Regions from separate parts of the Kitasatospora sp. NBC_01539 genome, predicted to be linked through region 2. Evidence: riboswitches for the same ligand, from Rfam matches in the RefSeq annotation. Region 2 holds a riboswitch; the other holds the start of a gene.
What was found. Region 2 has a riboswitch for glycine ahead of gcvP (aminomethyl-transferring glycine dehydrogenase). Riboswitches for the same ligand answer to the same signal wherever they lie in the genome.

Region 1 (4,077 bases), 3.6 Mb from region 2:
GGAGGCGCTCGGCGAGGATCTTCGCGCCCTCCAGGGTGCGCTGCTGGCGCTCCTTGAACTCCTCGGACGCGGCGACCTTGAAGGCCACGGCCTTCGCGGCGATCACGTGCTCCAGCGGGCCGCCCTGCTGGCCGGGGAAGACCGCGGAGTTGATCTTCTTCGCCCACTCGGCCTTGGAGAGGATGACGCCGCCGCGCGGGCCGCCCAGGGTCTTGTGGGTGGTGGTGGTGACCACGTCCGCGTACGGCACCGGCGAGGGGTGCAGGCCCGCGGCGACGAGGCCGGCGAAGTGCGCCATGTCGACCATGAGGAGGGCGCCGACCTCGTCCGCGATGCGGCGGAACTCGGCGAAGTCCAGCTGGCGCGGGTAGGCGGACCAGCCGGCGATGATCAGCTTGGGCTGGTGCTCCTTGGCGAGGCGCTCGACCTCGGCCATGTCGACCAGGCCGGACTTCTCGTCGACGTGGTACGCGGCCACGTTGTAGAGCTTGCCGGAGAAGTTGATCTTCATGCCGTGGGTGAGGTGGCCGCCGTGCGCCAGGCTCAGGCCCAGGATGGTGTCACCCGGCTGGATCAGCGCGAACATCGCGGCGGCGTTGGCCTGCGCGCCGGAGTGCGGCTGCACGTTGGCGTGCTCGGCGCCGAACAGCGCCTTCACCCGGTCGATCGCGATCTGCTCGGCGACGTCGACGTGCTCGCAGCCGCCGTAGTAGCGCTTGCCGGGGTAGCCCTCGGCGTACTTGTTGGTCAGGACCGAGCCCTGGGCCTCCATGACCGCCACTGGGGCGAAGTTCTCGGAGGCGATCATTTCGAGGGTGGTCTGCTGGCGGTGCAGCTCGGCGTCGACCGCGGCCGCGATCTCCGGGTCGAGCGCGTGCAGGGACTGGTTGAGAACCGTCATGAGGTGGGGTCTCCCCGTGGGCGGAGCGGGCTGGGGCCAGGGTGGGGCGGCTGCTGCGCTGCGGCCGCCCCCGGGGTGGAGCGGCGGTCAGACGCCGGTGGTGAAGGCGGTGTACGCGTCGGCGTCGAGCAGTTCGTCGGTCGCCTCGACGCGGACCTTGAACAGCCACGCCTCGCCGAACGGGTCGCCGTTGACCAGCGCCGGGTCGTCGACGACGCCCTCGTTGATCTCGGTGACCTCGCCGGTGGCGGGCGAGTACAGGTCGCTGACCGACTTGGTGGACTCGAGCTCGCCACAGGTCTCGCCCGCGGTCACCGTGTCGCCGACGGCGGGGAGCTGGACGTAGACGATGTCACCGAGGGCGTCGGCGGCGTGCTTGGTGATGCCGACCGTCGAGACACCGTCCTCGGCGGCCGTCAGCCACTCGTGCTCCTTGGTGTACTGCAGGTGCGTGGGGTTGCTCATGGCGTCATTCTCCAGGATCGCAAGAGGGTAGGGCGGAGCCGTCCGCTGAGCGGACCGGGCTGTGGGGCGGGGAACGGGCTCAGCGGGCGCGCTTGTAGAACGGCAGCGCCACGACCTCGACCGGCTCGGGCCGGCCGCGGACGTCCACCGCCACGGCCGAGCCGGGCTCGGCGTGCGCGGCGTCCACGTACGCGATCGCGATCGGCTTCCCGAGGGTGGGGGAGGGCGCGCCGGAGGTGATCCGGCCGATCACGGCGCCGTCCGCGTCGACCACCGCGTACTCGGCGCGCGGCACCCGCCTGCCCTCGGAGACCAGGCCGACGAGCCTGCGCGGCGGGGCGGACTCCGCCTCGGCGGCGGCCTGCTCCAGCGCCTTGCGGCCGACGAACGCGCCGTCGTTGGTGGTCTTGTCGAAGCGCACCACCCGGCCCAGGCCCGCGTCGAACGGCGTCAGGTCGGTCGACAGCTCGTGCCCGTACAGCGGCATGCCGGCCTCCAGGCGCAGCGTGTCGCGGCAGGACAGGCCGCACGGCACCAGGCCCTTGTCCGTGCCGGCGCCGGTGAGGGCCTGCCACAGGTGCTCGGCGTCGGCGGGGGCGCAGAAGACCTCGAAGCCGTCCTCGCCGGTGTAGCCGGTGCGGGCCAGCCACACCTCGCGGCCGGCGACGGTGGCGGGCAGCAGCGCGTAGTACTTGAGGCCCGGCAGGTCGGCGTCGGTGACGGAGCCCAGGATGCCGTTCGCCTCCGGGCCCTGCACGGCGATCAGCGCGTACGCGTCGCGGTCGTCGCGGACGGTCGCGTCGAAGCCCGCGGCGCGCTCGGTCAGGGCGTCGAGCACGACCTGCGCGTTGGAGGCGTTGGCGACCACCAGGTACGCGTCCTCGGCGGTGCGGTAGACGATCAGGTCGTCGAGGATGCCGCCGTCCTCGCGGCAGATCATGGTGTAGCGGGCGCGCAGCACGCCGAGGGCGGAGATGAAGCCGACCAGCGCGTGGTCGAGCAGCTCGCCGGCCTGCGGGCCGCTGACGGTGATCTCGCCCATGTGCGACAGGTCGAACAGGCCGGCCTTCGTGCGGACCGCGAGGTGCTCCTCGCGCTCGCTGCCGTAGCGCAGCGGCATGTCCCAGCCCGCGAAGTCGGTCATGGTCGCGCCGAGCGAACGGTGCAGCGCGTCGAGGGCGGTGTGGCGGAGGGACATGACGGCAGGACTCCTAGGCTGCTGAAGGGCATGCTGGGGTGGAGTCTCCCCGTCTGTCGTCAACAACCTGAGAGCTTCACCGCCTCCTTACAGGATGGCGGCTTGCACCGTGGGTGGGCGCACGGCGCGGCCGTGTCCACTTTCCAGATGTGCCTCGCCCGTGCGGTATCTGTGCCTGAGAGATTCCGGGGAGGACTTGCTCCTTCGGCGCCGGCCACACCCCAGGGGCGTTCCGGACTCTCCCGCGCGGGTTCGAGCGGCCTGTATGAAGTTGGTGGTGTCGAGCGCGCTCATCATGGCATGCCGCCGGGCCTGATGGGAGAGGGGGGCGGCCCGCTAGGCTCTGTGCAGGGGTCGATCGAAGGGGCGGTTCATGGGGTATCCGGCGGGCGAGGCACAGGCGTGGGCCGCACCCGGCACGGCGCCGGAGGGCGGCAGCTGGCCGTCCAACGAACTGGAGCAGGTGCTCACCGCGGCGCTCGGCGACCCCGGCGCGACCCCCCGCGTGGTGGAGGTGCTCGCCCGCAGCCAGGTGTGGATCCCGCTGCCGGCCGGTGCCGACCCGCAGGGCGCCTCGCTCGACCTGCCGACGATCGAGCTGGCCGGCACGCCGTACGTGCCGGTGTTCTCCTCGCAGGAGCAGTTCCTCCGGCACGCGCCCGGCATGGCGTTCGCGATCGCCCCGGTGTGGGAGTTCGCCCGCGGCCTGCCGCCGGGCATCGGCATCGCGGTCAACCCCGAGGCGCCGGTCGGCATCCCGGTGCCGCCGGAGGGCGTCGGCGAGCTGCGCCGCGGCCCGCGCGACGAGCGCTGGGCCGCCGAGCCGCTCTCCGAGGGCGCCGCCGTCGCGCTGCGCGAGCCCGAGCCGCACCAGGAGCCGTACGCGTTCCTGGCCGCCGCGACCACCGAACTCGCCTCGCTGCGCGGGGTGCTGACGGCCCGGCGGACCCTCGCCCGGGTCGAGGCCGACCCCGTGCAGCTCTACGTCGGCGTGCAGCTCGACCCCGCCGGGCCGGCCGATCCGGGAGCCGTCAACGAGGCGCTGGGCCGTGCGCTCGCAACCGCGCCGCCCGCCTGGGGCGTCCACCTGGTGCTGCTGGACATGGTCGACGACCCGGTGGTCGAGTGGCTGCTCACCCGGGTCGCCCCCTTCTACGTGCGCGGGTGAGCGACCCGGCCGGGAGACCGTGCAGGGGTGTGCGGCATGACGCGTGTCCGCCCCGCGCAATAGGGTGCTCCCCGGGAGTCCGGACGAACGGCGGAACACGCGACAAGACGGGGCACGGCGACGTGAGCGAGCGGAGCGAGGCGGGCGCATGAGCGCGGGAGCGGCAGACGGCGGGCCGGGCCGGTGGGGCCAGGCACCCGTGGCGCGCCCCGGCGGCGACCCGGGCGGCATCGAACGTGCCCTCGGCGCGGTGGCCCCGGAGCGCTACGACGCGTACGAGGACCTGCTGCGGGCGCTCGCCCGGGGGCAGGTCTGGATGCTGCTCTGGCACGGCACCCCCGGCAG
Region 2 (4,077 bases):
TCTCGGTCTCGAACACGCCGTGGGTCGACGGGTAGGTGACCATCAGCACGGAGAGCTGGTCGCGGTGCTGGGCGATCTTGGCCTTGAGGTCCTCGACGTCCACGTCGCCGTCGGTGAGGGTCTTCACCACGACGACCCGCATGCCGGCCATCACCGCGGAGGCGGCGTTGGTGCCGTGCGCGGAGGAGGGGATGAGGCAGACGTCACGCCCGCCGTCGCCGTTCGCCAGGTGGTAGGCGCGGACGGCCAGCAGGCCGGCGAGCTCGCCCTGGGAGCCGGCGTTCGGCTGGATCGACACGGCGTCGTAGCCGGTCACCTCGACGAGCTGCTGCTCCAGGCCATGGATCAGGCTGAGGTAGCCCTGCACCTGGTCGGCCGGGGCGAACGGGTGCAGCTGGCCGAACTCCGGCCAGGTCACCGGCTCCATCTCGGTGGTCGCGTTGAGCTTCATGGTGCAGGAGCCGAGCGGGATCATGCCGCGGTCCAGCGCGTAGTCGCGGTCCGACAGGCGGCGCAGGTAGCGCAGCATGGCGGTCTCCGAGCGGTGGCTGTGGAAGACCGGGTGGGTGAGGTACTCGTCCTCGCGCAGCAGCGCGGCGGGCAGCGTGTCGGCGGTCTCGGCCAGCTCGGTGCCGGTGACGCCGAACGCGCCGAGGACGGCGGTCAGGTGCTCGCGGGTGGTGGTCTCGTCGCAGGAGGCGGAGACGGTGTCGGCGTCCACCCGGTACAGGTTGACGCCGGCCGCGCGGGCCGCCCCGACGACCGCGTCGGCGCGCTGCGGCACCCGGGCGGTGACGGTGTCGAAGAACGCCCCGTGCACGACCTCGACCCCGCCGGCCCGCAGGCCCTCGGCGAGCGCCGCGGCGTAGCGGTGGGTGCGGCGGGCGATGTCCGCGAGGCCGTCCGGGCCGTGGTAGACGGCGTACATGGAGGCCATCACGGCGAGCAGCACCTGGGCGGTGCAGATGTTGCTGGTGGCCTTCTCGCGGCGGATGTGCTGCTCGCGGGTCTGCAGCGCGAGGCGGTAGGCGCGGGTGCCGTCGGCGTCGACGGAGACGCCGACGAGGCGGCCGGGCAGGTTGCGGGCGTACTCGGCGCGCACGGCGAGGTAGCCGGCGTGCGGGCCGCCGAAGCCCATCGGCACGCCGAAGCGCTGCGAGGTGCCGCACGCGATGTCGGCGCCGAGCTCGCCGGGCGACTTCAGGAGGGTGAGGGCCAGCAGGTCGGCCGCGACGGCGACGACCGCGCCGAGGCCGTGCGCCTGCTCGATGACGGGGGCGAGGTCGCGGACCGCGCCGGAGGCGCCCGGGTACTGGAGCAGCACGCCGAAGACGCCGCGCTCGGCGATCTCCGCGGGAATGCCTCCCGACAGGTCGGCGACGACGACCTCGACGCCGGTCGGCACGGCGCGGGTCTCGATCACCGCGACGGTCTGCGGCAGGGTGTCGGCGTCGACCAGGAAGACGCCGCCCTTGACCTTGGTGACGCGCCGGGCCAGCGCCATCGCCTCGGCGGCGGCGGTGCCCTCGTCGAGGAGGGAGGAGCCGGAGGTGGCCAGGCCCGTCAGGTCGGAGACGACGGTCTGGAAGTTGAGCAGCGCCTCCAGGCGGCCCTGCGAGATCTCCGGCTGGTACGGCGTGTAGGCGGTGTACCAGGCGGGGCTCTCCAGCACGTTGCGCAGGATCACCGGCGGCGTGAAGGTGCCGTAGTAGCCCAGGCCGATCATCGAGGTGAGGACCTCGTTGCGGTCGGCCAGGTCGCGCAGCTCCGCGAGCACCTGGGCCTCGCTGCGGCCGGCGGGCAGGCCGAGCGCCTCCAGGCTGCGGATGGCCTCGGGCACGGCCGCGTCGGAGAGCTCGTCCAGGGAGGCGTAGCCCACGTGGGCCAGCATCTTCTCCTGAGCGGCGGCGTCGGGGCCGATGTGGCGGGTCTCGAACGGACTGGCCTGCTCGAGCTCGGTGAGGTTCGGCTGGGCGTTCATGGGGGTCGAGGCCTCCTGGTCACGGACCGGCGGGGGTGCGCACGCCGGTCGGCCGCCATGGGGAGCCGGAGACGTACGAACCCGTCAGGCCTCCCCCTCTGTCATCGGTACCTGAGAGCTTCGCCGCATCGGTGCCCGGAGGCATCCTGTCGACTTGCACCGTCGGTGAGAGTGGTGCCGGCGGCTCCTGCGCCATCGGCCCTGCCCTGCTTTCCAGAGTGACCTATCCCACGCGGTACGGATGCCTGAGAGATTCCGGGGAGGAGTTGCTCCTTCGGCGCCCCTTTCCCAGCTCAGCGGGGTCGGGGACTCTCCCGCGCGGGCTCGGCGGTCGCCGCCCAGGATACCAGCGGGAGGGCCGTGGATCACGGCCGCTGTGACGGCCGTCGCACGGGCCTCCGCCGGGGCGGCCGCCCGGACGGCTGTCCGCCGGACGGATCAACCGCCGCCCGGACGGCCCTCTCCGGCTCGCGGGTGTCCGGTTCATGCCGTTTCGTGTGAGATGGCGTCTGGCCAGCTCCTCCAGCCGTCCCCACAACCGAGCGCCACAGGAGCAGTTGCACTGGAGGAGAACAGCGTGCAGACCGATATCGATCCGCGAGACCTGATCGGACACAAGGCGGTCGACCGGAACGGTGACAAGATCGGCACGGTTGACGAGGTGTACCTCGACGACGCGACCGGTGAGCCCGAGTGGGCCGCGGTCCGCACCGGCATCTTCGGCAGGGACGCCTTCGTCCCGCTGACGACCAGCGAGTTCTCCGGCGAGGAGCTCAAGGTCCCGTACGACAAGTCCCTGATCAAGGAGTCCCCGGACTTCGGGGTGGGCCAGCACCTCTCACCGGCCCAGGAGCTCCAGCTCTACCGCTACTACGGCCTCGACACCTCGGGCCCCGGCCGCCCGACCGCACCGGCGGCCGGTGCCGCGGCGCCCGCGGACGCCGACTTCGGCGCGGTGCCCGTCGCGGCCGGCGAAGCGGTGCGCACCGGCCCGGCCGCGGACGCGCACGAGCGGGCCCGGCGGGCCGGCCGGGACGGCGGGCACACCGACCGCCACGACCGCCACGACCGCGGCGACGGTGAGCGGGCGGCGACGGCACCGGCTCCTCCGGCGGTGTCGAACAACGTCCGCCACCTGGTGCAGCCGCCCGCGGCGCAGCACGGCCCGTCGGCGGCGCAGCTCGCACCGAAGCAGGCCGCCGAGGCGGGGCCGAGCGGCCCGGTGGAGATCACCTGCCGCGAGGAGCGCCTCGACATCAGCACGGAGTGGCACGTGCTGGGCACCGCGCGGCTGCGCAAGTACGTGACGTCGGAGGCCGTCGAGCGGCGGGTGCCGGTGGTGCGCGAGCGCGTCCGGGTGGAGCGGGTGCCGGTCGGCGACGCCGAGCGGGCCGCGCTGAGCGAGCAGGAGATCGCCGAGGCCATGGAGGAGGTGACGCTCCGGGAGGAGCGTCCGGTGGTCCGCAAGTACCTGGCGCCGATCGAGCGCGTCCGCCTGGTGGTCGAGCGCTACACCGAGGAGGAGCTCGTCCGCGAGGAGCTGCGGCGCGAGCAGGTCGAGGTCCACGACGGCACCGCGCAGCAGCCGTCCGAGTCGCCGCAGGTCAACACGGCGGAGACCTCGGGCGGCATGCGCAGCGCGGCGATGGCCGGGCATGCGGGGCTGGCGACGGGGCCGGTCGTGACGCCGCTCGCGGCGCGGACGGCCTCCGGCCCGGTGCGTCCGGAGCCGCTGCTCCCGTCCTGAGCCACCGCGCCTCCGGCGCCTGCCCAGGCCGCTCCTCCGGTCGCCGCCTCCGGTCGCCGTCCCGGCCGCTCCTCCGGTCGTCTCCCGGCCCCGCCTTCGGTCGCCGTCCCGGCCCCGGTCCGCTTCTGCGGGCCGGGGCCGGGGCGTTCCCCAAAGGTTGGCCAGTCGATATTTGACAGGCTGAAGTATCTACCTGCATCGTTACTTCAGCTGATTCACTATCGCATGCCTGAAGCAGTCGGCTCCGGGCAGCACGACAGGAGGAACCCCCGTGAGTGAGGCCCCACAGCCCGCCACCACGGCACACCGGCCGAGCAGTGCGCGCGTACTCCCCGCGCTCGTCCTCGCC

Region 1: another riboswitch for glycine. It lies ahead of gcvT (glycine cleavage system aminomethyltransferase GcvT); the one in region 2 lies ahead of gcvP (aminomethyl-transferring glycine dehydrogenase).

Annotation. Positions count from the first base shown of each region.
Region 1 covers NZ_CP109390.1:3,397,343-3,401,419, reverse strand. Annotated here, with positions in the region: gene glyA (serine hydroxymethyltransferase) at 1-901, opposite strand, end outside; gene gcvH (glycine cleavage system protein GcvH) at 989-1,366, opposite strand; gene gcvT (glycine cleavage system aminomethyltransferase GcvT) at 1,446-2,564, opposite strand; glycine riboswitch at 2,718-2,819, opposite strand; gene OG335_RS14435 (enhanced serine sensitivity protein SseB C-terminal domain-containing protein) at 2,938-3,732, shown strand; gene OG335_RS14430 (enhanced serine sensitivity protein SseB C-terminal domain-containing protein) at 3,881-4,077, shown strand, end outside.
Region 2 covers NZ_CP109390.1:6,965,448-6,969,524, reverse strand. Annotated here, with positions in the region: gene gcvP (aminomethyl-transferring glycine dehydrogenase) at 1-1,981, opposite strand, end outside; glycine riboswitch at 2,205-2,308, opposite strand; gene OG335_RS30200 (DUF2382 domain-containing protein) at 2,559-3,728, shown strand; gene OG335_RS30195 (MFS transporter) at 4,000-4,077, shown strand, end outside.